Regions from separate parts of the Oceanobacillus sp. FSL K6-3682 genome, predicted to be linked through region 1. Evidence: riboswitches for the same ligand, from Rfam matches in the RefSeq annotation. Region 1 holds a riboswitch; each other region holds the start of a gene.
What was found. A riboswitch is a leader RNA that binds a small molecule or an ion and turns the genes downstream of it on or off. The one in region 1 is predicted to bind thiamine pyrophosphate.
Positions count from the first base shown of each region.

Region 1 (7,287 bases):
AGGCTTCTCATGGGTACCATATTTTTAATAAAAAGGAAGATAATTGCATTAAAGTTGTGTTAAAGCCCTAGCAGCACCATTTAAATTCTGTATTTTGATTGAAGCCAAAAGCGATTGCGATTGATGAGTATAAAAGAGTTGCAGGCAATAAGAAGTATCAAACAATCATCGCTGATCCAATCCGTCATAAACCATTAGAAATTCTTCCGGACCGGGAAAAGGATACATTAGTAGCGTACTTAAAAGAACATGGAGATAGCGTGGAAGTTGTTGTCATGAATATGAGTCATTCATTTAAAGCTGCGGTAAGCAGGGCATTGAATTTTCCGATTATCTTAGCCGACCGGTTTCACTTTACCAGGTATATTTATTAGGCGCTGGAGTGTGTTCGAATTTGTGTGCAAAGAGAATTTCACGACTATGACCGGAAGAAGTGCAAACGAATAAGGCATGTATTTTATAAAAAAGATCTGACAGAAAAATCAGTGCTGGTATTTGGAGCGTTATCAACGGTTATCGGAGGATTTAAAAAGAGCGCATGAGTTAAAAGAAGCGTATAATATGTGGTTTAAAATAGTGAGAGCTGAGAGCAAATGGAGAAAACAAACTGTTAGATACTTAAAAAGGGACATCGAATTCATTTGTCAATTACTTCCAGTTCCCAGAATTTTATTTTTCTTAATACAAATACAGGAGAAAACCCTGCCACGGCTGTAAAGACAGTTCAAACGACACAGCAGATGCATCACCAGGCAAGAAATCTGTCTTAATTCAATTGACTGTGTTGCCTGAAAAGAACCATGAGGAGGCATAATTGGACAGACGGTGCATTTGACAGTACGACAGTTTTTCAGCTCATATAAATGATTGATTAAAATCATTTGGTTGATATCGGGAATTAACTTTCTTAGTTCACCAAACCGTTGAATTAATTTATTGTGAAGACGAAAGAGAAATGCTACCTAATTGTAAATCAGAAAGCATTGCAGTAACGCCTTGTAGTCCTTTTGCAATAAGAAAGCTTACAAGAAAGTTCGATGTACAAACTTCGCGCTCAAAAATTGATCTTGCTGGCATAAGCTTTAGCTATCGCATTTCAAGAGGAAGATATCGCTTGTTTGAAAGAGCCTTATATACCACATAATCTAGTTGAATTTAAATAAAATATTCGCAAGTATTTTCTATAATTTATAGCAATGTAACTGACTGAAAAATATTAATAAATAGTAAAAGGAGCAGCATTTCGCTGCCCTTTTTACTGTTGAATTAATAAATAGAAGGTATTAAACCACCATCCATTCGAACCGCGGTACCTTTCATGGCACCAGAGTATGGGCTGCTTAAAAATGCAACCATTCTTCCTATCTCAAAAGGACGGATAAACCTTTCAATATATGAATCAGGTAAATTAGACAATACAAAGTCTTTTTCAATTTGTTCGAAAGATTTACTGGAGGTATCATTCATATCTTTGAGTATGTTTTCAACATTCTCTGATAATGTGGGCCCGGGCATAATAGTATTAATTGTTACTTCTTTGCCTTTGGTTAAAAAGGATAATGATTTAGATAAAGATAAAATCATTGATTTGGTCACAGCATACTGCGGCATATTTCCAGAAGGCATAACAGCTTCTTCGCTGGCAATAAAAATAATTCTGCCAAAATTTTTACTCTGCATTTTTTCTAAATAAAATCTAGACATATTATCAGCAACGAGGAAATTGGTATCGAAATATTTTTTCCAGACTTCATCAGTGATTTCTTCATAGTTCATCATTTCGTATACGCCTAAATTATTCACAAGAATATCTACATCAGGATGATTATTACAGATATTTTCTCTATCATCCTTGTTCAATAGATTACCAAAGGCATTTTGAGGATTAGTTTCTGGATGTTTTTGCTTTATGTCATGAACAACCAATTCTGCTTCCTCATTGCTTCTGCCGTTGACCAAAACATCCGCACCTTCTTTTGCAAGTTCATAAGCTATTGCCTTTCCTATTCCTTTCGTTGACCCGGTAATAAGTGCTTTTTTATTTTTTAATTTTAAATCCATATTATTAGTCTCCTTTATTAGCCACATGTAATACATTTAAGTAAAAAGTAATCGTGTTGCGTACAAAACTTTCTTTTGTATTTTTTTCAATTTCAACTAAACTAAAATAAATTTGAGGGTCAAAAACGTGCATCAATTGATGGGATAAATAGTTATTAGGCAAAGAAGAGTTTACCTCGTTTATTTCTTTTCCATTTTGTATGATTAGAGAAAAATTCTTTATGATCTTATCAATAACTGCATTTAATTCATTATAGTATTGTACATTAAATAATTGATGCATATAAAGAAAATGATTCTTAGTAAAATCAAAAAAGTCACTATCAAATCCATACGTGATTATTTTTTTGATTTTATCACTTGTAAGTTCTTCTTTTTTATCGATAAGTTCCACTTTGGCATTAAATTCTTTTAATTTAGGTATCAAAATATTAAAAAGTAATTCCTCCTTTGATTTAAAATGCAAATATAACGTACCCTTTGCAATATTAGATTCTTTCGCTATGTCATTCATCGTTACGTTATCAAAACCTTTTAGTCTAAATAGTTTCTCTGCATTATTTAGAATGGTAGTATTTCTATCATGAAATATTTTATCCATTCTTTGTGACATGAATAAAACCTCCTTTATTTGACCCATAGTCAATTTTGACCTGTGGTCATTTTAATATATTTTTACCTATTAGGCAAGAAATTTCAATATTATGTATGAAAAAATGTCTAATATAAGATGCAGGGGAAAACACACCAGGAGAAATCAAGAAGCCTTATTTATTCTGAAAAAGAAAATAGGTAATGGCTTATACCGAGAATTTATTAAATAAAAGAAAAACTATTGAGCAATCGAGAAGAAGCTTTTCTTATTCATTTATAGTAAACTAATAAAAAGGAGGCGTTTTAATGAGTACAATGATTTTTGTTAACTTTCCAGTCAAGAATGTAGCAGATGCCACTAATTTTTACGAAAAAATTGGATTTACAAAGAACGATGACTTTTCTGATGTTCATGCAAGCTGTATGGTCTGGGACGAAAATTTTTATATCATGTTGTTAGAACATTCTTTTTATCAACAGTTCCTCAAAAATAAGAAGATTGCCGATACACAAAAAGAAAATGCTGCTTTAATTTGTTTCGGCATGGAAAGCGCTGAAGCAGTCAAAGAATTTGGACAATTAGCAAAAGAAAATGGCGGCGATGCTTATCGTGTTGATATGGGGGTGCCGGAAGAGCAAATGTATGGCTTGGAGGTATCTGATATTGATGGGAATATGTTAGAACCGATGTGGATGAAACAATAGGGTAATAAATGAATAGAAGAAATGTGGAGAGATAATGATCTCGTCCTATTAATAAGTACCAATAATGACAGGAACCAGCCTGACGCTAATATTGTAGTGTCAGGCATGGTTTGCATTTTTAAATGATATATGCTTAAATAAGCCTTAAGTATTTTACTTCTTTCTTATAGCATGCTGTAGTGTATTCGTTTCAAGAATAAAAACCATAATACACCCTGATTATAAAGGATACCGCTGAAAATAACGCTATGAATGCATCATGCTATTTAATCAGCACTTACAGGTAAACTATTAATTCTAAATTTCATATTTCTATAATCGCTAGGGGAGCAATTTTATTGCTGAGAAAGGAAACTTGACCCTTGGAACCTGATTTAGTTAACACTAACGTAGGGAAGTGAGGTTTACTTAAGTAGGTAATAATCTAGTTATGTACTCATTTCCCATTCATCAATATTTGTTGAGTGGGTTTTTTAATGCTCTTACAGTAGATTCAAATAGTAAGAGATACAATTTAATAAGAATGTAGGGGGACCAGTGTTGCTGGTTGAGATAGTATCCATAAGATAAAGACCCTTAGAACCTGATCTGGTTGAGACCAGCGTAGGGAACATGCAAAGTAATTTCTATCATATGGAAATGTGTGTACCCTGGGCTTCGTGTCCGGGGTATTTTTGTTTGAAGGGAGGCGTGCATATTCAATCTATTAACAAGTGTTATTAAGAAATAAACTTATACTTTTTATCAGAAAGAGGGTGAAAACGAAGGATGAGAGAACAAAATAATAAATTAGCACTTCAGTTTAAAAATGTCGATTTCCATTATAAAAATGATGCAGGGGAGATTCCCATTTTAAAAAACATGAATCTTTCTGTTGCAGATGGTGAATTTGTAAGTATTATCGGTGCAAGCGGCTCAGGAAAATCAACCATATTTCGTCTTATTGTCGGGCTGGAAGAACTGACCGGTGGATCTATCTATTTAAATGAAAAACAAGTAACCGACCGTTCAGGAAAAGTTGGGTATATGCCTCAACAGGATTTATTAATGCCTTGGCGTACAGTTCAGCAAAATGCAGTTCTTCCGTTAGAACTGCACAAAGAAAGTCGTCTCGATAGAAGAGCTGTCGATAGCTTGCTGGAGGCGTTTGGTTTAAAAGGATACGAGAATAAATATCCGCATGAACTATCCGGTGGGATGCGCCAGCGTGTTTCCTTTTTAAGAGCTACTTTATCCGGTTCTAATGTGCTATTGCTGGACGAACCTTTTTCAGCTTTGGATGCGATGAACAGGTTATTTATGCAGGAATGGCTATTAGAACAATGGAAAGAGCAGCAATCTACTATTTTATTTATAACACATGATATTACAGAAGCATTATTTTTGTCTGACCGCATTTTTGTCATTACTGATACACCTTTTACAACATTTAAAGAGATCGAAGTGCCTTTGGAACGTCCAAGACGGCAACAGGATTTAGGAAATAAAGAAGTGACGGAGCTAAAAAATAATCTGCTGGATCAATTTCGGATGAGGGTGTAATCAATGAAAAATTATCTTTATTCTATTATTTTAATCACAATATTTTTATTTATATGGGAAGCAGGAGCGAGGTTTGTTAATACACCATTTATTTTACCGGCGCCGACTGAAATTGCGATAAAGCTATGGGAATTGAAAGCGGAGCTTCTGCTGCATCATCTTCCTGTTACACTGGCTGTTATTGCAATTGGCCTCGGTATTTCATTAGTACTTGGAATTATCCTAGCAATCAGTATGAATATATCAAAAACATTAGAGCAAGCCATTTATCCTATTTTAATTACATCACAAACCATTCCTATTATTGCACTGGCACCTATTTTTGTACTTTGGTTCGGATATTCCATCTGGAGCAAAGTCATCGTTACAATTATCATTACCTTTTTTCCTATTACCGTCAGTACATTCGATGGTTTTCGATCAACAAGTAAAGAACTGAAAGAGTTATTTCAAACACTTGGCGCATCTAAAAGACAGCTTTTTTTCAAGCTGGAGGTTCCATCTGCACTGCCTTCTTTCTTTTCAGGGTTAAAAGTAGCCGTCCCCATGAGTGTGATTGGCGCTGCAATTGGAGAGTGGCTCGGTGCACAGGCTGGCCTAGGTTATTTTAGCCGGCGGATGATGACACAATTTAATGGAGCAGGGGTCTTTGCACCTATAGTCGTTCTCTCTTTAATTGGAATTATATTATTTATTACAGTTGTTTTGCTAGAAAAATATATATTGAAATGGAGAAGATCTTAGTATGAATAAATTAACAGCAATAGTTAGTATTCTGATAGGCTTTACAATTCTAAGCGCTTGTGGAAATGAAGAATCAAATGCAGAGGATAATAAAAAAGTAAACGGGACAAATACTGTTTCTATTATGCTTGATTGGTATCCGAATGCCGTACATAGTTATCTATACGTAGCAGAAGAGAAGGGTTATTTTGAGGAAGAAGGGATTGAAGTTGATATTCAATTCCCGGCAAATCCAACAGACCCTCTGACACTTGCGGCTTCAGGCAAGGTGACAATGGGGTTATATTACCAGCCCGATGTGATTGCAGCAAGAGCAAATGAAGATATTCCTGTTAAGTCTGTGGCTGCTGTCGTTCGTGAGCCGTTAAACCGGATTGTTTCCCGTTCCAATGATCCGATAGAATCGCCGAAAGAATTAGAAGGGAGGCAGGTAGGTTACCCTGGAATTCCTGTAAATGAGGCAATTGTTAAAACAATGGTCGAGCATGACGGCGGAGATTATGAAAAAGTAGATATGATAAATGTAGAATTTGAATTAGGTTCTTCACTTATTTCTGAGCAGGTCGATGCAGTGAGTGGCATGTATGTGAATCATGAAGTGCCAGTCTTACGCAGTGAAGGGCATGCAATTGATTTTATTGATCCAGTAGATTACGGGGTGCCTGATTTTTACGAAATTGTCGCTGTGACAAGTGATGAAACATGGGATGCCGAGCGAGAAAATATTGAAGCGTTTTGGCGCGCTGCGCGTAAGGGATACGATTTCATGGTTGAAAATGAGGAAGAAGCACTGCAAATCCTGCTGGATTATCAGGATGAAGTAAACTTTCCCCTGGAAAAAGAAATTGAAACAGAGAGCTTAACTATTTTATTACCAAAAATGGATTCAGAGCAGGGTTTTGGTACACAGGAAAGAGCTTCATGGGAAAAAACAGCGAATTGGTTAAAAGAATACGGCGTGATTAAAGAAATTCCAAATATCGATGATATATTTGTCAATATTGAATAATAATTTCTATAAAGCTGCTTATTTATTGTTCAAAGTATTGTTGGAAATCAGCCAAGTGCGTTTCAAGCAAGGGTTTCTCATGGTATACCGTATTTTTGGCACACCCGAATAGGTGGAAAACAGGCAGAAGTGGTATTAGAATATAAACATAGATTTTTATCTAAATCATAGGAGGCTGTGCATAATGATTAAAGTCGTTAACACATTACGAGTAAAAAAAGGAAAGGTAAATGAGGTCGCAGCATTATTCCAAAAAGCTAAGGCAGTACACACATTTGATGGATTTGTATTTATGGAAGTCTTGATAAAAGAAAATACAGCAGAGTATGATGAGCTGCAGGTTTGCACAACGTGGGATGATCACGCTTCTTTTGAGGTTTGGAGAGAAAGCAGAGAAACAAGAAAAGCTCATGAATCACAGAATAAAGAAGAAAAAGAAGATAGTCCAATCCTTGGAACGGAATTATCAATATTTGAAGTCTTTGTACAGCACCATCCAGCATAGTATCCTTTTATCTAAGTTTTGTTACACTATGATTATTCACAAAATGCCGTCTTCAACTGTGAAGAAGACGGCATTTTTATGAATAGATTTATGCATATTTCCCCAATAATTCATACAATAATCAATT
Region 1 covers NZ_CP150263.1:2,496,771-2,504,057, reverse strand. The annotation lists gene MHH51_RS12495 (zinc-dependent alcohol dehydrogenase) at 1-71, shown strand, start outside; gene MHH51_RS12490 (transposase) at 99-374, shown strand; gene MHH51_RS12485 (SDR family oxidoreductase) at 1,267-2,061, opposite strand; gene MHH51_RS12480 (TetR/AcrR family transcriptional regulator) at 2,066-2,674, opposite strand; gene MHH51_RS12475 (glyoxalase) at 2,962-3,360, shown strand; TPP riboswitch at 3,674-3,773, shown strand; TPP riboswitch at 3,878-3,987, shown strand; gene MHH51_RS12470 (ABC transporter ATP-binding protein) at 4,129-4,902, shown strand; gene MHH51_RS12465 (ABC transporter permease) at 4,906-5,646, shown strand; gene MHH51_RS12460 (ABC transporter substrate-binding protein) at 5,648-6,655, shown strand; gene MHH51_RS12455 (antibiotic biosynthesis monooxygenase) at 6,840-7,160, shown strand.

Region 2 (7,287 bases), 1.6 Mb from region 1:
CATTCCCGCCTCCACCTGGAAAGCCAGGGGGGAAGTTGCCAATTCGCTCCTGGGATGGAAAGTTTTGCTGTTCATGTTGATGTTGGTACGGTATATTATCAGCAGGCTGCTGTTCCTGATAATAGCCCCCTGGGCCGCCAGTTTCACCTTCTGGACCCCCTGCAAAGAATCCATTGGAATAATTATGCTGTGGGGCCGGCTGAAAATAATTATTCAGCATCTTTCCGGGCAGGTTATTCTGTTTGTTTTCCTCGCCGTTTGGATGCGGTGGTTGAAAATAATTCATAATTTTCCTCCTCTATTAGGCTAATGTTCCCTAATAGCATATGAGGCATCTGCATTATTTGCGCTTCATAACAAACAGATTGGGCGGAATAACTAGTCTGACGAAGTTCTTTCATTAATTCTAGCTAGACTAAAGCTTATCTACAGCTTCTTTAATATTATCTGCTTCTGTAACAGCAGTAATAAAAGAAACGCCATCAGCACCTGCTTCTATAACAGAGCTTGCGTTATCTGTCTGGATACCGCCTATTGCCACAACAGGTATGTCTGGAAACTGCGAGCGGATAGTATGAATCCATTCTAAGCCTACAGCCTGTTTTGCATCTTCTTTTGTAGCAGTTGCAAAAATTGGTCCAACGCCAATATAATCCACTAAATCGAGCGGACTTTGGTCAAGCTCCTGTGGTGTAGATATCGACAGGCCAATGATTTTATCCGGGAACTTAGCCCGGACTTCCTTGACAGGCATATCATCCTGCCCTACATGTATACCGTCTGCATCCAATTCCTCGGCCAGCTCAATATTATCATTAATAAAAAATGGAATATCATGTTTTCGGCATTGCTCTCGCAAGCTTTTACCCAGCTTAATCTTTTCCTCACCATTTAACGAGCCGGTGCCTTTTTCCCGAAATTGAAATGAAGTAATACCTGCAGTGAGTGCTTCCTCTAAAACAGTGTGAGGATCCCTGTGACAATTTTGGCTTCCCATAATAAAATATTTTCTTAATTGTTCTCTATTAAATTCCATCTTCAGTGCCTCCATTTAGTTGCTTGGGTGTAAAGGATAAAGCATCCATAAAGCTTGGCAAAAAGGTTCCCGGTCCTTGCACATGAGACTGCTCTGCTGCATGCTCTGCGGCCAGTCCGTAGAAACTGAGTGCAGTACGGAGCTGTTCCCCGACTGGATAAGAAGTAGTCAGACATGCTGCTACAACAGATCCTAATAAACATCCCGCCCCGGTAATACTGGAGAGAAGCGGATGCCCAGTCTGGTTATAAATTAATTTCTGATCGGCATAGATAACATCTGTTTTTCCGGTTACTACAATCGCAGTATCAAATTGTTTCCTGGCTTTTTCTGCAATATCATCTATATTTCCTTCCCCAATAGAATCCACTCCCCGTGTTTGAATATCTGCATTAACCAAGGAAGCAATTTCACCTGCATTCCCTTTAATAACTGTTGGGCGTACATCTTGTAAAATTCTTTCTATTACTTCTTTCCGAAAAGAAGTAGCAGCTGCGCCAACAGGATCAAGAACTACAGGAATTCCCTTTTCATTGGCAGCTTTCCCTGCTGCAATCATTGCTTCAATTTCATTTTCTAAAATGGTACCAATATTTAAAACAAGTGCATCTGCAATTTTGGCCATATCTGCTGCTTCTCTTAATTCCTTTGCCATAACAGGACTGCCACCAAAGGCAAGCAGTCCGTTAGCACTAAAGTTCATGACAACCTGATTGGTTAAATGATGAATGAGAGGCGTGTTGTTTCTGACTTGCTGGATAATATCAGGATTCATGTGTAATCTCCCTTCCTGCATTTTCCCGGATTGCCCAGTGGTTCGTCGGGCCATTCCCTTTTCCAAGCTCAAATGATTTGGAAATAGCTGCAGTCACAAAAGCTTTTGAGTGTTTTACCGCCTCTGAAAGTGGATAACCTTTACCTAAATAAGCAGCAATGGCAGCAGCATAGGTACAGCCGGTTCCATGCGTATTCTTTGTATCAATACGATCAGCAGCGTAGCTATGCATCTGTTTGCCGTCATAAAGAAAATCAACAGCCTGTCCTTTTAGATGTCCACCTTTAACTAAGGCAGCATCAACATCATACTCGTGAACGAGATATTCTGCAGCATTTTTCATATCTTCTGTAGACGCAATAGATAAGCCGGTCAGAAATTCTGCTTCTGGAATATTTGGTGTAACAACCGTCGTTAAAGGAAGAAGATACTGCCGCAAAAAGCTGCGGGCCTCTTCATTAATTAAAGCGTCACCGCTGGTCGCAACCATAACAGGGTCCATCACATATGGCGCATCAATCTTTCTTAATTTTTGAGCGATTAATTCCATCATTGGCTTACTTGCAATCATTCCTGTTTTCACTGCATGAATTGGCATGTCCTCAATGACTGCATCCAGTTGATCCTCAATCATAGAAAGAGGCATATGCTCAACAGAACGGACTCCTGTTGTATTTTGGGCCACAACAGAAGTAATTACAGACATACCATAGGTTTTTAACTCTTGAAATGTTTTTAAATCCGCCTGAATACCAGCACCACCGCTCGGGTCTGTGCCGGCAATTGTTAATGCACAACGAACCTGACTCATCATAAAATCCTCCTTAGGATTGTAAAATAATTTATTTTGTTAAAGAAAACTGCCGTGCCGGTAAACGGCTGACCAGCAGCCAGCCAATTAAAGCACCAGAGACGCTGCTGACAATAAACGGCGGGATAAATGCAAGTGCTCCTACTGAGCTTCCCATCAGGAGATTCGCAATAGGAACAGCAAAGAATGAACCAATAATCCCTGTTCCAATTATTTCTCCAAAAGCCGCCATTAAATATTTTTGCGTTTTCTTATACAATACCCCGGCGACAAATGCTCCAATCATTGCTCCGGGGAAAGCAACGAGTGTTCCCAGACCTAAAAGGTTTCTGAGCAGGCTGATCATTAATGCGACAATGACTGCCGGCCCCGGTCCAAGTATGATTGCAGCAATGACATTAATGGCATGCTGTACTGGATAAGCTCTGGCAACCCCTGCGGGAAACCAGAGCAATTGAGAGCCAATTGTTCCAATAGCTATAAAAACAGCCATCAGCGTTAATAAGCGTGTACGGTTTTTCAATCCAATCATCTCCTCTATATGTCTAGCTCCATGCGCCAAACTTTAGAGATTTCACGTCACGCCCTACGATAAAGAAGACTTACTGATTGGCAAGCCGTCAGGCGCAGACAGAAGTATAGTCGCGCTTATGCCCTGCGGGTGAAAGTCAACATCGGTTTAAAGTAAAGGAAGGTCGACTAAAAGCAGGCTGAAGCCTAACGTCGGCATACCCCTAAAGGGGCATGTTTCCTTTATCTCAAGGGTGAAGGAAGTTCGACTAAAGTCGAACCACCCCCAAAGATCGGGAGCGCAATCTCTACGTTTTTAAACAGGCGCTTTTCGCTTTTCTTTTTGGAATGAAAAGTAAACTACTTTGTAAAAATAAAAAATCAGGCTTTATAGAGAAGCCTGATTTGGTATACTGAGAGTAATCATAAGTTGATTGACTACTTCCCTACGCTGGTATTAGCCAGATCAGGTTTGTAAGAGTCGGAAAGTAAGCATGCTTCCCTCTCAGCCCGCAGTTTTGGGCTCCCCTAGTAGTTGCTTTTCATTATTTTCTTTGAATCTACTGTATCAAAGATTTAACTGTTTGTCATGAAATAATAATCAGGCTTAAAAGCTATCAAAATAGAATGGAATGAATTCTTTATGGATAGAGAGGTATAAAGCATGTTAAGAATGAACGAAATTGAATATCGTCAAGGAGATCAAACATTATTTCCGAGGATAGATATAGAAATAAAATCTGGAGAAATCAAAGCAATTCAGTCCACTGTTAATGTGCGTGCAGTCTTACTGCAAATGATTTCCGGAGAAGAAAGTGTACGAAAGGGTTTTATTCAGATACACCATAAAACACTGGAGGAGGATAAGCAGAAATACTTTTCCTCTTTAGGAATTTGCTGGTATGAAGAAGGTATTTATGAACGGTTACAGGTAAAGGAATATTTGACATTTATCGGGTCCTTATATCAAAGCAAGGCTTCTATAAAAGAAGTTCTACAGCTGGTTCAACTGGAGGAAAAAGCAAGATGGAAAATGCATCAGTTGAATCGATCTGAAAAACGCCGGGTCCAATTTGGCAGAATATTAATGCAGGAATCAGAAGTTGTTATTTTTGAAGAGCCTGAGGTAAATGTAGACTTAGAAACGAAACGTGTACTTCATCAATTTGTCGAGATTTTGCAGGAAAAGCAAAAAGCGGTATTGATTTTAACAACAAGTACGGAGAGTGCCATTACAATTGCAGATACGGTCTATCGTTTAGATGAACAGGGCCTGCATCAAATCGAAGTTGAAACGGAGGAGAAAGACAGAGTAAAGTCTTTAGAAATAGATGGGATAGAAACAGCGGAAGAAGAGGCTCAAGTACAGCAAACTTTTCAGTTAAATAAAATTTCTGCCAAAGTAGAGGATAAAATTATTTTATTTGACCCACAGGAAATCGACTATATTGAAAGCCAGAATGGTCAAACATATCTGTATACGCGTGGAGAAGGATTTCCAACAGGTTTTACCTTAAAAGAATTAGAACAGCGTTTATCTCATCAAGGCTTCTTTCGCTGCCATCGCTCCTATATTGTGAATCTTCAAAAAATAAGAGAGGTTATTACATGGACCAGGAACAGTTACAGCTTGTCTCTTATTGATAAAAAAAGCTCTCAGGTTCCATTATCGAAATCAAAGTTGAACGAGCTGAAGGAATTATTGGGGGTAGAATAAGCACAATTCAGCTTGAAATATACTCCATTCATTGAAGATATACTGCACTATTCCTTAAATAGCGATATTCTGTGATCACAAACAAATAACTGACGCAGGAGGTTTTTGGAGTGGAGAATATGATAGAAGTGAAATCTTTAGAGAAGATTTTTGGTGATAAACAGGCATTACATGATGTATCTTTCCAGGTTAAAAAAGGAGAAACATTTGGTTTTCTGGGGCCAAGTGGTTCTGGAAAGACAACAACAATAAAGATTTTAACAGGTCAAATGAGGCAGAGTTCAGGTACAGCAAATGTATTTGGTGTACCAGTTTCAAAGTTAAACGCACCTGAATATCGAAAACGTTTTGGTGTGGTAACAGATAATAGTGGTTTATACGCAAGACTAACCATTTATGATAACTTAAAGCTTTACGCAGATTTATATGGTACATCTTTACAACGAATTGACGAGGCGCTTGAATCAGTTAACTTAGGTTCTGAGAAAAAAACACAAGTCGCCAAGCTGTCTAAAGGAATGACACAGCGGGTATTATTAGCAAGAACGCTTTTGCATAAGCCTGAGCTATTATTTTTAGATGAACCGACATCTGCATTGGATCCTGCTAACTCCAAGCATATCCATAATGGTTTAAAGGAACTGAATCGACAGGGAACGACCATTTTTCTGACAACACATGATATGGAGGAGGCAGATCATCTGTGCAGCCAGGTAGCCTTTTTAAATAAAGGGGTCGTCCAGCTTTTAGATGAGCCGAAACAGCTGAAAAAACAGTATCGGGAAGAAATTATTGGTATTGAATTAAAGAATGGAAGAGAATTAGAGCTTCCCTTGAAAGCATCAAGTGCTGAGGAAATTCAACAATATATTTCCCGGGAAATGGTGGAGCGTATTTATACAAAAGAACCGACATTAGGAGATATCTTTGTTGAAGTGACTGGGAGGGAGTTAGTATGACATTTTCTGTAAAACGGTTTATGGCTATTTTTCAAAAAGACTTAAAAGATTTATATCGAAATTTGTATGTTTCATCAACAGCACTGATGCCACTTGTATTTGCTGTCATATATAGTCGGGTAGGGGAAGTGCCATTGGCGATGTACTTGTTTGTAATTACTTTATCCCTTGCTTTGGTTGGTACCTTTCTGCAATGTGCGATAATAGCAGAAGAAAAGGAGAAAAATACGTTGCGTGGTCTGATGCTTTCTCCAGCAACATTGACAGAAATTTTAGCTGGGAAAAGTGCTGTTACTATTGTAATTACGGTTATTGTAACTGCTGTTAGTATGTTTATCATGGGTTTTTCATTTGACGGAAGAGGCTGGTTAATTGCTGGAATTCTTCTATCTCTGATTTTCTTTATCGCTTTAGGAACTTGGATGGGATTAATCACAAGAAGTGTTTTAGAAGCATCTGTCTATATTCTTCCTGTAATGTTTATATTTGGAATGGCTAATATGTTTATCGGGCTAGCCGATCAGTTCAGCTTCTTACAAGTATTAGAGTATACACCGGGAATTCAGCTGGAAGAAATTGCGAATTTGGGTGAATCAGGGGCAGGTTTTGATGAACTTTGGAAGCCTTTTGCAATTATTGGAGCCTGGGTTGCAGCAACTTTAGTATTAGCTGCTGTTACATTTAAGAAGCGTATGATGGATTAAATAAGGAATAGATTGTTGATTAGAATTAATAGAAGCGAGTTTAATTAAAAGCAAAGCCATTTGAAGAGCAAAAGGAACTCTTCAAATGGCTTTTTTTCTTTTGCAGTAAAGCAATGGTGGTTATTTTCTCTACAGTATAAGTTAATTAAGTGCCTGTTTCCAAGACTGATAAATGCTAACTTTGTTAAGATTACTACAATTATTATCCAAATAATAATTTGATTTTATTAATAAAGCGATGTAACATATAATTAACAAAAGTAATTTATATATTGCATTTATGAGGCGGAGTGAATAATGAGAAATAATGTGAAAATAACACGTGTCAAAACGTCAATGACCCAGCAGCAGTTGGCAAAGAATGTTGGCGTGACGAGACAGACAATTGGATTGATTGAAAAAGGGGAATACAACCCCACACTCTCACTCTGTATTGCAATAGCAAAAGAGCTAGATAAAACATTAGATGAATTATTTTGGGAGGTAGAAGATTAATGAAATCATGGATATCTTTTTTTATGCCGGATGATGAATATAAAGAAAAAAAGATGCTATATTTTTTAGCTGAAGGAGGAGTTCTGCTTTTTCTTTTTCTGGTAATCATGATTATTAGCGGTAATTTTATAAGCTTAGATACAGCTGTCATTTTGTTAGCAGGTATAGCAATTTTCCTTTTTTATAATTTAGGAAGATATACACTGTCGGGAATCGAACATACTGATATTGCAACGGAAAAGGAATATAAAGGAGCGTTAAGAGCTCTTAAAGCCAGAAC
Region 2 covers NZ_CP150263.1:889,503-896,789, forward strand. The annotation lists gene MHH51_RS04525 (hypothetical protein) at 1-286, opposite strand, end outside; gene thiE (thiamine phosphate synthase) at 416-1,036, opposite strand; gene thiM (hydroxyethylthiazole kinase) at 1,026-1,811, opposite strand; gene thiD (bifunctional hydroxymethylpyrimidine kinase/phosphomethylpyrimidine kinase) at 1,801-2,622, opposite strand; gene thiW (energy coupling factor transporter S component ThiW) at 2,654-3,145, opposite strand; TPP riboswitch at 3,559-3,672, opposite strand; gene MHH51_RS04550 (LytTR family transcriptional regulator DNA-binding domain-containing protein) at 3,797-4,849, shown strand; gene MHH51_RS04555 (ABC transporter ATP-binding protein) at 4,960-5,808, shown strand; gene MHH51_RS04560 (ABC transporter permease) at 5,805-6,512, shown strand; gene MHH51_RS04565 (helix-turn-helix transcriptional regulator) at 6,810-7,007, shown strand; gene MHH51_RS04570 (hypothetical protein) at 7,007-7,287, shown strand, end outside.
Region 2: another riboswitch for thiamine pyrophosphate. It lies ahead of thiW (energy coupling factor transporter S component ThiW); the one in region 1 lies ahead of MHH51_RS12470 (ABC transporter ATP-binding protein).

Region 3 (7,287 bases), 1.9 Mb from region 1:
GGCCCTGTTGCACTGCAGGAAAAACAAAAACCGATAAAGGAAATCAAAGAAGGTCTGGCATATATTCGTAATTCACGCTTTTTGCTGACAGGCTTAGCGGTTTTAATTACACTGAACTTCTTTGTATTCGGAACCCTGCATATTGCGATTCCCTTCTTAGTGGAGAGCTATGGAGGAACACCGCTTAATCTAAGCTACATGGAAGCCAGTCTGGGTATAGGTCTGGTTGCCGGGACAGGGGTACTCAGTACCGTGCTGATAAAAAGGAAAGGCAGAACTTCCCTGTTCGGCTTATTGGGGGCGTTAATATCGTACGTTATTTTTGCACTTGTCCCTAATTTAACAATGCTTACGGTTGTTGTATTCTTTATTGGATTTTCTATGTCGTTTGTATTTATTCCGTTCTTTACAGCTGCTCAGAAGCAGACAGAAGACTATATTATGGGAAGAGTCATGAGTATTATTTTTCTGGCTATGAATGGATTCGATCCAATTTCATATGCTCTTGTTTCTGGATTGTCAGCTGCTGATATTTCTATTCAAGTTATCCTGCTAAGCTTTGCGGCGATAGGCTTGATTATTACAACAGTGCTATTTAGAAAAGCAAAAACCTATCAAAGTTTGTAAAACTGCAGCTAAAAAAACCTCTTATGCGATGTTTTGTCACATAAGAGGTTTTTTTATACGGTCATTTCTAATTGATTTCTGCGCCACTTACCAATAAATAGAATGGAAATAGTAAGGATATTGAGGAAGATAAGCTGTCCATATTTCATTGAAGCGAAAAGCTGCTGTACAAATGCCTCTTCTAACAGCATCTTTCCAGCTGTCCAAGCAAGTAAGCCTGCACCGATATAAATAATAATTGGGAAGCGCTGGATTAATTTTAGAATGAGTTCACTGGCTGTTAAAATAATCGGGATACTTAAAATGATTCCGGCAATTACCAGCAGCAAATCGCTGTCTGCAATGGCAGCGATGGCCAGTACATTATCCAGACTCATGATGACATCTGCAAAAATAATAATTGTTATCGCCTCACGCAAAGAATTCCCGCTCTTCATCTGACTTTGATCCTGCTTATCAACCAGTAATTTATATGCTACATACAATAGGAGAAATCCGCCAATTAGTTGAATAAAAGGCAGCTGTAGCAAGTAAATCATGATAAAAACAAAGAGGATACGAAGCGCAATCGCTCCAAAAGTTCCCCAGCGGATAGCGCGTGTTTGAAGATGTTCCGGAAGATTTCGGCTCGCCATCGCAATGACAATAGCATTATCCCCGCTTAATAAAATATTGATAAGGAGAATTTGTCCGACTGTCTGTATAAACTCCAACATATCTCTCCTTTCCTGTCTGCTCGATATTTTAGTATATGAGCTTGTACGAGGAATCAGAACAGGAGAGAAAAAAATAAAGAACGGCAAATGAAAACCCTTTTATTTTTTTATCCAAAGGAAATAAAAGGGTTGTTAACTGTTTTATATGTACGTACATGCCAGGAGGCCTTCCTGCTCTTTTTTGTCAAAAGAAAACTTGTTAAGAAAAAATTAAAATAAATGCTATATTCAATTGAATAGAGGCTGTTGGCCTTGAATCATTTGAAAATATGTAAATAAGCTTAAAAAATATTATCAAGTTTTTATGAGAAACTAGCTATCACTGCGAAGGCGCGCGTAAATGCCGTTTCGTCTGTTTAAATCCAGCTTTAAGCCTGCATATGGATCAGCATGAAGATTCTCTTTGATCCATTTTCTTAATGCAGTAATAATTTGCTTGGTCATCCATTCCTGTTTTCCGGACGGCGTTATGATTTCTGCTGAAAAACCAGTGTAATCATCATAAAACAACTCTACCTGGACGTCATCTGCATTCATATTCTGTTCTTCAGCAATGTACATACATATAGCAAGCACAATATCCTCTTCAGGAATAATAAGTTTTTGCATACCTCAAATTCCTCCTGCATATGGTTGGAAGGCTTATTTAATATCCGCCTTTAGCGATGGTGCCCATTCTATTCTATCTTACTACAAATTCCCTATTTGCATGAAGCAGGAAGTAGTTATAGGGCATAATCTTTCTCTTGACTCTTCTAATCAGGATAATTTTATTGTTAACCTTTATGGGAAAAAGAGCAATGGAGAGAGCGCGAAGCCTCAGAAGAGCTTAGTCATTACTTCGTTTAACTAACATTTCTAAACAGGAAGTATATCAATAGTATATCACTGTCTTATTTGATTTAATAATGAGAGAGGTGTAAATCTATTCTAACTAAAGAAAAGCAGCTGTCCTTAATCCGTAACAGCTGCTTCTATAATCGAAAAGGATGCTTGATGGCAATCAACTTGTGCTAATCTTCCATATGGGATAGGTGTTTTTGGTTCAGTATGTCCAAAAGAAACACCATAAAGAACAGGAAGGTCAACCAGCCCGTTTTCTGCTAGAACAGATAAGATAATTTCCTTATATGCTTCATAATGTACCTCCCCATAAGGTTTTGCAAAAATCATTCCATTTGCCTGGTGGAGTATTCCTTGAGCTGCATAGTTTCTAAGCCATCTTTTTATTAACTCGGGCTCTGTCTGCTCCTCGGATGTTTCAAAGAAGAGAATGCTATTCTTCCATGCTCCCTGCTGTGGCCAGATTTCTGTTCCTTTGGCAAATTCAAGTACTTCGATACAGCCTCCGATAAGGTTTCCTTTTGCGATACCGCTTCCCTGCAGGAGTTCATAACCCCGATCAGGATATCTTGTTCTTGCAATGGATTTATTGGAAATATCCCATTCCAGGAATTCACTTGTCCATTTCTCCGGTGCAGAGATATTGCCGACTGCTTCCACTTTAAAAAGCATGTTTTGAATGGCATTCACTGTGTAATCATCCATTGCAACATTTTCTGCAAAGTCTGTCATAATTGCCGGACCGTAGAAGGAAGATAATCCTGCATGGAAGCAGAATAAATGGACAATCGTCGTGTCAGAGAAACCCATAAAAATCTTTGGGTTTTTACGGATAATATCAAAATCAATATAAGGAAGCAGGCGGATACTATCATCTCCGCCAATATTAGAAATAATCCCTTTGATTTCAGGATCCTGAAAAGCGGTCATTAAATCCTCAGCCCGTGCCTCGGGGTGTTCAGCTATGTAAGCTTGTCCTTTTAAGCTGTTGGGCATTGGCACAACTTCAAGTCCAAAGACGGATTCTAAGCGTTCCACGCCCTGTTCATAGCGCCAACGCAGTGATGGTTCACCAGCTCCTCCCCAGGAAAGGCTGACAGTTGCTACTTTATCACCAGGCGATAATTTTTTTGACTGAATAAGCATAAATGAGGCTCCTTTCTGTGAATGGTATATACTATGTATTCGTTACTTATTTGAGAAATCCTTTTTCTGTTTTTTATAATAAGATCCAGTTTTCTTCTTTCTTCGCATTAATATGGCTGCATATATTAATAAAGCGGTAACGATGATAACACAGCTGTAAATAATAAAACTAGATCCTATAAAATCACTGAATTTGGTTCCTGATATGTACGCTTTATAAGGCTGGCCTTCAGGATAACGGATATTTATTAAATCATGATTTTGAGGAAAAATACGAGAGGATACTTGTTTGGAAATAAAAGTTTCTTCTTCTATATCTTCCGCGTAAAAGGATAAATGCAAATAGTATGAATTTGTGCTATGGAGGCCGGCATTATAATCACGCTCTTTATTGAAAATAAAAGCCTCGGTTTCTATTTTATTGCCACTATAGGATTGAACAACACTTATAACAGCTTTTCCCATAAAAACATATGACATTAAAAATAAGAGAGAAAAGATTCCCAATAGCAAAAAGACAAACAGGTACAGAATAATCTTTGATAAAATCCTGCTTTACGCCTGTAAACCCTTATGGTAATCTAAAGCTGACAAGTAAATACGCAATGATCCACTAGGGGTGCTTATAAAGCTGAGAGAGGCATGTATATACTGCCTTAACCCTTACCAACCTGATCTAGTTTGTACTAGCGGAGGGAAGTGGGCGGGATATGCCTATAGGCAAATGAAATAAAACTTTCTGCCATCTTCCTTCCTGGGGAGATGGCTTTTTTGCGTGCTTTAAAGGAGGTTTATTTTAATGGATAAAATAGTTCAGGATGTATGGAACCGGGAGAAAGAGCTGGTAGAGCTACTCAGCGATTTGATTCGCTTCAGGACACCGGCGCCGCCTGCAAGAAATACAGCGGATATCCAGGCTTATATTGCAAAGTATTTGAAGAAAATGGGTTTTGAAACAGAACAATGGGATGTTTATCCGGGAGATCCAAATGTCGTCGGCCGTCTACAAGGAACTTCTTCTGATGCATATAATAGTTTGATTCTTAATGCACATGTCGATGTCGCTTCTATTGAAGAGGATGAAAAATGGAAGCATGCGCCATTTCAACCGACAGTAGAAGACCGTACATTATACGGACGTGGCGCAGCGGATATGAAAGGTGGACTGGCAGCTTGTTTATTTGCTATGAGAATTTTGCATGACCATCAGATTGAGCTGGGAGGAGATGTCATTCTTCAATCAGTCATTGGTGAAGAAGTTGGCGAAGCAGGAACGAAGCAATGTGGTGAGCGTGGTTATACAGCAGATTATGCCATTGTTGCAGACACTAGTCATTGTGAAATTCATGGACAGGGCGGTGTTATTACGGGCTGGGTTATAGTGAAAAGCCCAACCACGCATCATGATGGTACACGTAGACAACTTATTCATGCAGGAGGCGGAATGAAGGGAGCGAGTGCGATTGAAAAGATGAACAAGCTGATTACTGCCCTGCAGGAGCTGGAGCGCCATTGGGCAGTGACTAAATCTTATCCAGGTTTCCCATCGGGCACGAATACGATTAACCCTGCAGTTATTGAGGGAGGTAGACATGCCGCATTTATCGCAGATGAATGCCGCCTGTGGATTACCGTTCACTATTATCCGGATGAGACAGCTGAACAGGTCGCAGAAGAAATTGAGCTGCATTTACGAAAAACAGCGGAAGCAGACGTCTGGATGAGAGACAATCCGCCGGAATTTGAGTGGGGGGGCGAATCGATGATTGTTGACCGGGGTGAAATTTTCCCATCATTCTCAGTAGATGAGGAGCATGCAGCCTTTGCTCTTTTACAGGAGAGTCATCAGGAAGCATTCGGTGAGAAAGCTTCCAGTCGTATGTCTGAAACAGTAACAGATGGGGGATGGCTTGCAGCCTATGGTATTCCTACTGTCTGCTATGGCCCAGGAGAATTAAAGCACGCTCATGCAGTCGATGAACAGATAGATATAGATGAGCTATTAGACTATACAGCGTCATTACTGCGGTTTATTTTGAAATGGTGTAATACAAAAAAACAGAAATAGCGTTGTTCATAAAAAATATATAAAAGGAGCTTTTATAACATGAAATTTTCAGAGCGTATTCGCAAGAAAGCAGACCCGGTTTGGGAGAAAAGTCATCAGCATCCATTTGTACAAGGGATTGGTAATGGAACACTCGATATAGAGGCATTTAAATTTTATATGTGTCAGGATTACAAGTATTTGATAGAGTACTCCAAAGTAATTGCGTTGGGAACGGTGCTTGCAAAAGATTTAGATACGATGTCCGGGTTTGCTAAATCATTGGACGAAACGTTAAATTTTGAAATGGATCTTCATCGTCAGTATGCTGAACATCTTGGTATTTCAAGGGATGAACTGGAATCTACTGTTCCAGGTCCTGTAACTCTTGCTTACAGCAGTAACATGCTTGCAGAAGCGCAGAAGGGCTCTTTAGCAGCTTTGATTGCAGCAATTCTGCCGTGTGCCTGGAGTTATCACGAAATTGGTCTGGAGCTGGCGAAGAAGCCGGGTGCGCTGGAGCATGAGCAGTACGGAGAATGGGTGAAAATGTACAGCTCGGATGAATTTGGTTCCATCGGTAAGTGGCTGATTGAAAAATTGGATGAACTTGCTGAAGGCTGTACGAAAACAGAACTGAATGATTTAGAAGCTATTTTTCTGAATACCAGCCGCTATGAATATATGTTTTGGGATATGGCGTATAAGCGTGAAGGCTGGCCGGTTTAATGGCAAAGAGATTACCTATAAGATATAAGCCATTTGTGAAATAGTGTATAAATAGGATGTTTGGTATAACAATATTGTCTATAAAATTGAAAAAAGTAGAATGGTTGGATAGACAATGAATAGATTCATGGTAAAATAAAGAAAACGGATACGGAAGATGGGTGAAGCAGATGAAGCTCTGGTGGAGAAGAATAGCAGTCGTATTTATAACTATCTTAACGTTGGGGATATATACACCGACTAACCTTTTAGAAATTGATGCAGATAAACGGAGCGACAGTAATTTATCTTCTTCATCTGATATAGAAACAACATCTGTTATTGAGGAAACCACCCAATCATATATTGTAGGGAATCCAAAGGAAGTTTATCTGGAACATCTGCATAAAGAGGCAAAAGAATTGAGTCTGGAAAAGTTTGGACCAAGAATCACTGATAAAGTAGAGAACGAATTTGCCGCAGTTATTTTGCCGCAAATGGAAACATTACTTGCAGATCTTGTTGAACATTCTGAGGAATATAAAGATATCGCTATTACGGAAAAGCCGTCAGAAGGCTATGGAGAACGAATCTTTAATGTTTCTAATAACAACACAAATGAAACATTGGTAAAGTTTCATGTCCGTCGTGAAAACCGGCCATTAGAAGGACATTATTTTAATTTTCATTATCATTTAAATAAAGACAGGTTCCAAAAGCATTATCACATCGGGGATATCTATTGGGATAAAAATACACCGCCAAAATGGATGGCATAAGAACAAAATTATGTTTTTATATTAAGAAAGGCAAGGAGGCGACGAGCGCTTCCTTGCCTTTTGTTTTTTTATAATAATTTATTCGTTTCCTCTAAATAAGCTCCAATCTTCCGGTCAAATACAACTAAATCTGCATAATTATCTAATGGTGTTTTCTCCTGATTCACAATGACGAGCTTTGCACCATTTTGTTTTGCGATTTCCGGAAATTGATTGGCAGGCGTTACGGATAGGGAGGATCCCAGTACAATAAATAAATCAGCCTGCTTTGCAAGTTCAAAAGCAGCAGAGAAGGCATCCTCTGGGAGCATTTCTCCAAATAACACAATAGAAGGTCTGAGTATTCCACCACAGGAACAGTAGTAATCTTCATCTACATAAGCAGAGCTGTCATAAACTTTTCCGCAGCTTTGGCAATGAA
Region 3 covers NZ_CP150263.1:4,361,214-4,368,500, reverse strand. The annotation lists gene MHH51_RS21185 (MFS transporter) at 1-627, shown strand, start outside; gene MHH51_RS21180 (TerC family protein) at 681-1,343, opposite strand; gene MHH51_RS21175 (DUF2653 family protein) at 1,656-1,952, opposite strand; gene MHH51_RS21170 (S66 peptidase family protein) at 2,298-3,332, opposite strand; TPP riboswitch at 3,938-4,047, shown strand; gene MHH51_RS21165 (acetylornithine deacetylase) at 4,132-5,400, shown strand; gene tenA (thiaminase II) at 5,440-6,108, shown strand; gene MHH51_RS21155 (YpjP family protein) at 6,279-6,866, shown strand; gene MHH51_RS21150 (NAD-dependent protein deacylase) at 6,935-7,287, opposite strand, start outside.
Region 3: another riboswitch for thiamine pyrophosphate. It lies ahead of MHH51_RS21165 (acetylornithine deacetylase); the one in region 1 lies ahead of MHH51_RS12470 (ABC transporter ATP-binding protein).

Region 4 (7,287 bases), 2.1 Mb from region 1:
TCTTTAAAAGGTATGTGATCGGAGAATCTATTGGATTGATTTTTATTGCCGCTTCCTCTATCACTTCTCTTTCAGCTGTCTCCAAAGGCCTTTCTCCTGCTTCTCTATGTCCTCCTAACCGCACTATACCGAGGTTATTTCCTTTTTTCGTCGGGCCGACCTGAAAAACAAACAGATCATTATATAAAACGTAAGCTCCTGCTGTTCTTACATTTTCCATAATAGTGTCCATCATACCATCACCTGTTCCCGTCTGAATTTTCAAACTTACTATCTCAACTTTCGCACCTAGGAAAGCAAAACGGCCCGCCGCAGCGGTCACCTTACACTTTACTTTCTAATCTTTGTCAACAAATATATGGAAGAAACGTTCAACATCTGTTCCTATGGAAAGAAAGTTATTTTTTAAAGTGCGAAAGTTGAGTTACTATCAAATAAAAAAGAACCAAGAATTTATAATCTCTATACATTCCTGATTCTCCATATTCTTCTCCTGCTTACAACTACACTCTTAACATGCCCCGGAATCCTCTGGAACCATAATAAGAATCCGCACCGTTATGATATAAGAAAACACGTCCAAATCGAAAATCGCAAAAGACTGCTCCGCCGAGTTTTCGAATATCATCAGGTGTCTTGACCCAGGTCGATGTTTTTGTATCAAATGTTCCTAGCTTTTGAAGCTCCCGATATTGCTCTTCTGTTAACATCTCAATACCTATTTCTGCCGCCATATCTATCGCATTATTTTCTGGCTTATGCTTTTTTCTCGATTCCAGTGCCGCACGGTCGTAACAGATACTTCTTCGTCCTTTAGGGCTTTCTTTGGAGCAGTCAACAAAGATATATTCATCCTGTTCCTTATCATAGCCGACTACATCAGGCTCCCCTTCCGTTTTCTCCATTTTATATAGAGAAGCTAATTTTTCTGGATTGCCTTCCAGCTTTGTTTGGATTTGCTTCCAGTCAAGACCTTCATGACGATTCATATTTTTCTCAAAGCGTGTCTTTAATTTGTTCAGTAGTTCTTCCTGTTCCTCTTGAAAAAGTACTTTTTTATTTTCTTTTGTCATATCTATTCTCCTTCAATTTTTATTAAGACAATTGCACCCTGTTTATGTATTATCCATTATATCCATATCGAATAATAATTTCATTCTTATAAATAGATTTTTTGTTTAATCCACATACAGTTTTCATTATTATTGACGAGAAAAAATCGCCCCTGTAAAGACAAGAGGCGATGATAATAAGGACGGAATAAAATATGGCTTTTTTTCTAAGAAACACCAGTATCTTCTTATTTTAGTACTCTCACCCCAAATAGCGGTGATAAATATTTTTTGCTTCTATCGAATCCATTGTCCCATGAACCAATGTTCTTCCGTCCTGAAAAAGAACAATCCGGAAAGAATCAACTTCAAACGAAAGCAGATAAGGATTTTCAAACAATTTAATTTGTTTATTTTTCTTCAGCTCTTTTGCCACTTCATCCAAATCCGTCTGTTTACGCTGCGGGCGTAGCTGGACTGTATTTCTTCCGCATAACACAGCTGTTTTCAGCCGGGAATCATAGGCTAAGTTGGGATAGCTTCTTTTCGATGAGCATGATGGGCAATCTGGTTTGCGTAATGCTTCTGCCTCCATTTCCGTATGCTCATTTTTCCAAAGGTCAAAGGATATAAGCTTTCCTGATAAAGCTGCTTCGTTACCTGTTAATAGCTTTAGCGCCTCTGTTATTTGCTGGGAAACAACTTTTTGCACAACAGGCTGAATAATTCCGACACTGTCACAGGTAGCACCGTTAGCAGGAATATATTCCTGCAGACATTGTAAACAAGGCGTTTTATCAGGTAGAACAGTAAAGGTAACTCCATAGCTGGCTACAACTGCTCCGTAAATCCAGGGCTTTTGATACTTTTGCGCGATATCATTCAGTAAAAGCCTCGTCTCAAAATTATCCGTAGCATCGATGATCAAATCTGTCTCAGGTACGATTTCCCTTAGTATATCTATCTCGGCATCTCCAACAATTGCGTCTATTTTAACGTGGCTATTCACTTCAGAAAGCCTTTGTTTGGCGGCAACCGCTTTTGGCATCTTCTGCTTCATATCCGCTTCACTGAAAAGCTGTTGCCGCTGCAGGTTACTTTCTTCTACATAATCCCGGTCAATTATTGTTAGTTGACCAACACCGGCACGTGTCAACGCTTCTGCACTGCTTGATCCCAGTGCGCCTGCACCGACAATCAGCACATGACTCCGGATCAGTTTTTCCTGACCGGCTTCACCAATTGGAGCAAATAATATTTGGCGGTGATAACGATTAGTTTCCAACGCTGATCCCTTCCTCAGGGCTGCTGGCTACAGCATAGTCTTTCTTTGGAATTCTTCCTGCTTCATATCCCAGCCGTCCTGCCTCCACTGCGTATTTCATCGCTTCAGCCATTTTCACAGGATTATCCGCTCCAGAAACTGCTGTATTCAATAAAACGCCATCTGCTCCCAGTTCCATGGCATAAGCTGTATCAGCCGGCGATCCGATACCCGCGTCAACAATAACAGGTACTGATGACTGCTCGATAATAAAAGAGAGATTTAAAGGATTGATAATCCCTTGACCACTTCCAATTGGTGAAGCTCCGGGCATCACTGCATGCGCACCTGCTTCCTCCAGTTTTTTGGCCAGCACAACATCATCTGATGTATATGGAAGTACGGTAAAGCCTTCTGCCACCAGCTCTTCTGTAGCTTTTAATGTCTCAACAGGATCTGGGAGCAATGTTTTATCACATCCAATAATTTCCACTTTTACCATATCACATCGTCCCGAAGCAGCAGCTAATTTAGCAATGCGCACGGCCTCTTTTGCGTCCTTCGCACCTGCCGTATTTGGTAAAAACGTATATCGATCCACATCAATTTTTTCTAAAAAATTTGGCAGTGAGGGATCGTAAATATTCATCCTTCTTACAGAAAAGGTGAGTACCTCTGTCCCTGATTTATCTACCGCCTGCTTTTGAATATCGAAATCAGGATATTTTCCTGTTCCTAAAAATAAACGAGATTTAAATTGATAGTTTCCAACTTTAAGCATTTCTTAACCCCCTCCAACAAAATGAACGATCTCAACCTTATCTCCATTTTCCAGTACAGCTTTTTCATGCTCTTCCTTTTGCAATATCTGCTGATTATGCTCAATGATCAAAGGTTTATCTTCCAATTCCAGAAAATCAATTAGACCTTTGATGTGCTTTACCTCTTCCTGAATTTCTAATCCATTGCCGTTCACTGTTATTTTCATTGTGACTCACCTGCCTTTTCCAGTTTATTGCCTTGACGATTCAAGCTAAAGCTATCGTAATAAAATGGATTAATCGGTTTATTCTCTATTAAGTCTGCCATATAGATTCCCGTAATTGGCGATAGCAGTATGCCATTCCGGTAATGTCCCTTTGCCGTATATAAACCAGCAACATCTGGAACCTCTCCCAAGTATGGAAGTTCATCAGCTGTGGCAGGTCTGACTCCCGCCCAAAAACTGCTTATCCTCGCTTCTCCCAGCCGCGGAACCATTTTCTGTGCTCGTGACAATAGCTTGTGAACGCTCGCAGCATGAACATGCTTATCTGTTTTATCGGGGATGGAAGATGCTCCAACAATCACTTTTTCCCCTTGCTTTGGAACGAGATAACAGCCATCCATCCAAAGCGTAGTTTGAAATAAATTCTCTTCTAATTCCAGCAGCAGACATTCCCCCTTCACCGGAATTGTGCCATAATCTTCAGGCAGCAGTTCATCTCCAAAGGCACCTGTTGCAATAACGATTTGATCAGCATAATAAGCTCCCTTTGTTGTCCGGACTCCATGAACTGCTCTATTTTCTATCAACAGCTCAATTACTTTTTCCTGTTCACGCAAAGCTGCACCATGATGATAGGCAGCCAGGGTGAATGCCTCCGTAAGATGACGGGCAGAAACCTGACCATCATTGGGCAGATAAAGAACAGCATGAAGATTCTCTGTTAAGCCTGGTTCCATCTTCCTTGCTTCTTCTACGGACAGCAAATAAGCAGGATTATCCTCTTCTCTCTGAAATGCAGCGATTGTTTTCAGCTTGTTGTACTGATGCTGATGAAAAGCAAGCTTCATAATCCCCTTATGAATATACTGAATATCAATCCCTGATTTTTCATACAGCTCTTCGGATAAATCTTTAAATAATGCTCTGCTCTCTTGTGCAAATTGGAAAAGAGGACTCTTCTCTGCAAATTCTCCTTGAGCTCCTAACATTCCAGCTGCAGCACTTGATGCCTCACATCCGATTTGATCCCTTTCTACTATCAGCACCCGATAGCCTCTTTTAGCCAGCTGATAAGCAATAGAACAGCCAATTACCCCACCGCCTACAATAATTTGATCAAACTGTTTTTTCACCTTCACCCACCTTCCCAAGTATCCAACACTTCCCGGTAAGCCTCAACAGTTTGCACCGGATTATCCGCCTTCCAAATACCAGACATTATCGCTGCCCCGGCTGCCCCTGCCTTCATTACTTCTTTCGTTCGTTCCGGAGTAATCCCGCCAATAGCGTAGACCGGAACAGATAATACATTGGTGATTTCCCGAAGGTCAGCTAATCCTCTCGGCTGCTGGCCAGGCTTGGACCTGCTGGGATAGAGATGACCATACAGCACATAATCTGCCCCTTCCCGTTGAGCCTGTTCTGCTTCCAGTAAGGAATGAACAGACTTCCCTGTTAAGAGCGCAGAGAAGCACTTTTTCACAAGCGGCATGGAAGGACTGTGATATGCCAACTGGACACCTGCACACTGTTTCATCACAGCGATATCAGCCCGGTCATTTACAATTACTTTCGCTAATGGAAATTCGATGCTTTCTAATGCTTCAATTATTTCCATGATTTCCTTTGCTGTCTTCTTTTTCTCCCGGATATGCAGAAAATCAATATCTCTATGAATCCGCTTAATTATTTGCAAATGCTGTTTAGTAAAATTTCCATCACTGATAAGATGTAATTGTTTGCCCATGCCATTGCTCCTTTCTTTCATTTCCCGAGAATCAGCGGAAGAAACGAAAAAGGCCACTCATCCATTGGATAAGTGGCCCTGATTATATAAAAATTCAGCGATCGAATTATATATCGTCATGTTCCTGCCACTTCCCTACGCTAGTGCTAACCAGATCAGGTTCAAAGGGTCCGAATATTCGTCTCAGCCAAAGGCTCCCCTAGTGTTGACTATTTAATTTTCGAATTACAATTAAAGGATAACATATAATTTTTTATTTTCAAAGTTATTTTTACAGTCTCTCTTTTTTCTGCTTATGAATAATTTGTCTAGCCTTGCTTTGCATAGTTAACAGAAGCAGCATACAAATAATAAGTTAATCCTGTTTGTTGATTCTCTAACATATTTTTGTGAAATTCATCAGTAATAAAAAACCATGTTGATTCAACAAACCCTTGTGAGTCTACCTTCATAATGTTGTCATTGATATACTTAATATGCTCAGAGATAAGCTGTTTGACCCTTTCATCATTTACTGTCCATCCCTTTTTTAAAGCAAAAGCCATTTTATCCATAAACGCTTTCGATTCTCTGGCTGATTCATTTAATTCCTCCGCTTCAATATTATCTACAGGGATTTCGTATTGATAAGTTTCCTGCAGATATTCATTTTGCTCTTTTAACTGTTCCTGCCATTGTTCTTGATTTAACCCTTTAAACATATTTTGATTATCCATCACTTCTCCACGCTCCTCAAAATATATAGTTTCGTTAAGAGTATTTAATATCAGATTCATTCGTTCTCTCTTGTCTTCTATCAGTCTCTTTTGTTCCATTAACATATCGTAACGGCTTTTTTTCTCATACAATATTTTCTGAATAGACTCTAATGAAAAATCTAATTCACGATAAAACAAAATATGCTGTAATTTTTCTAATTCCTTTTTCCCATATAAACGATATCCAGCTTCTGTGATTTCCCTCGGCTCTAACAGTCCAATCTTATGATAATGATAAAGTGTTTTGATCGTTATTCCGGTTAAATCAGCTACTTGCTTAACCGTCAGCATATGAAACTCACCTCCTCATAAATAAACAATAGACTCCTACCTAAGGCAAGAGTCAACAACCATTTTGATATTCTAAAAAAAATATTTCTTATTATTCTAATCTTAATACTTAAACTACATGGAAAAGTCATCTTTCAACAAATCAAAAAAATCCCCTATTGCCGTTTTTAACAATAAGGGATTGGTACGCGTATATCTAGCTGCTATTCTGTTAAACCATCAATCTCCATCACTTCAATGGTTGCAGTACCATTATCCATCAGCTGTGCTTCTGCCTCGATATTATCTCCCTGTTCCAGAAAGATTGCTAATGGAGCCTTGCTGGCATTTACAGTATAGATCGTTGTATCGTTTTCAAGTAAAAATTGGATAATCTGCCCCTGCTCTGTCGAGTTCACAACTACACGACTGACGGTTCCTTGAACAGTCTCAGTGACAGTATCACCAGTAGCTCCCGTGTTTCCAGGATCCTGTAACAGAGCCATTCGATAGGCATCCAAAGCAGCATTTGCGGTATCGCCAAACACGACAAAGTCTGAATCATTCGCTTTAATGTAGGCATACTGCTTATGCAATCCATTCGGATCCAGTACATTGACAACCCAGGTTGGATTTCCGTCAACATTGTATAGAACAGGCATATACCCTTCCCATTTCTTCTCCGGGAATTCCTTATTAACGATTTGCTTTGCTCCTTCACTGTCCATAATACCGTTGTTCTTCTTACCGCCATAATAGGTCAGCTCTCCGGTTCGTGCATTAACTAATGTATAGCCTAATGCAGAATCGATATTTTCCTTCGGGGAGGTCATATCGGTAAAATAAAACATATCTCCATTCTCATCAAACATTGGTGTAACCCCAGATTCCGTGCCAGATTGGTTAGGCAGCTTCACATCTCTCTTGCCAAAGACGCTGTTTAACCAGCCATGAACATATTTCCCATAATAATCATTCGTTAACGTAGCCATTTCTGAGCTTACAGATCCTTCAATAAAGTCTGGAGCCTCGTCTGTTTGATAAGCATTCATTTCACCAGTGACCGGATCAATCACCACAACCTGAAGCTTATCCAGGTTTGGTTTATTTGTAATATTCATCGGCTTATAAATGGTTTGAACATACCATGGCTTTCCATCATCATCCACTTCTATTTGTGCTTCTCCACCTTGTATATATTGCGGAAA
Region 4 covers NZ_CP150263.1:439,874-447,160, reverse strand. The annotation lists gene MHH51_RS02405 (NUDIX domain-containing protein) at 1-232, opposite strand, end outside; gene MHH51_RS02400 (DUF4256 domain-containing protein) at 504-1,073, opposite strand; gene MHH51_RS02395 (ThiF family adenylyltransferase) at 1,315-2,337, opposite strand; gene MHH51_RS02390 (thiazole synthase) at 2,327-3,097, opposite strand; gene thiS (sulfur carrier protein ThiS) at 3,101-3,304, opposite strand; gene thiO (glycine oxidase ThiO) at 3,301-4,437, opposite strand; gene MHH51_RS02375 (thiamine phosphate synthase) at 4,440-5,051, opposite strand; TPP riboswitch at 5,167-5,262, opposite strand; gene MHH51_RS02370 (MerR family transcriptional regulator) at 5,360-6,100, opposite strand; gene MHH51_RS02365 (DNA-binding protein) at 6,304-7,287, opposite strand, start outside.
Region 4: another riboswitch for thiamine pyrophosphate. It lies ahead of MHH51_RS02375 (thiamine phosphate synthase); the one in region 1 lies ahead of MHH51_RS12470 (ABC transporter ATP-binding protein).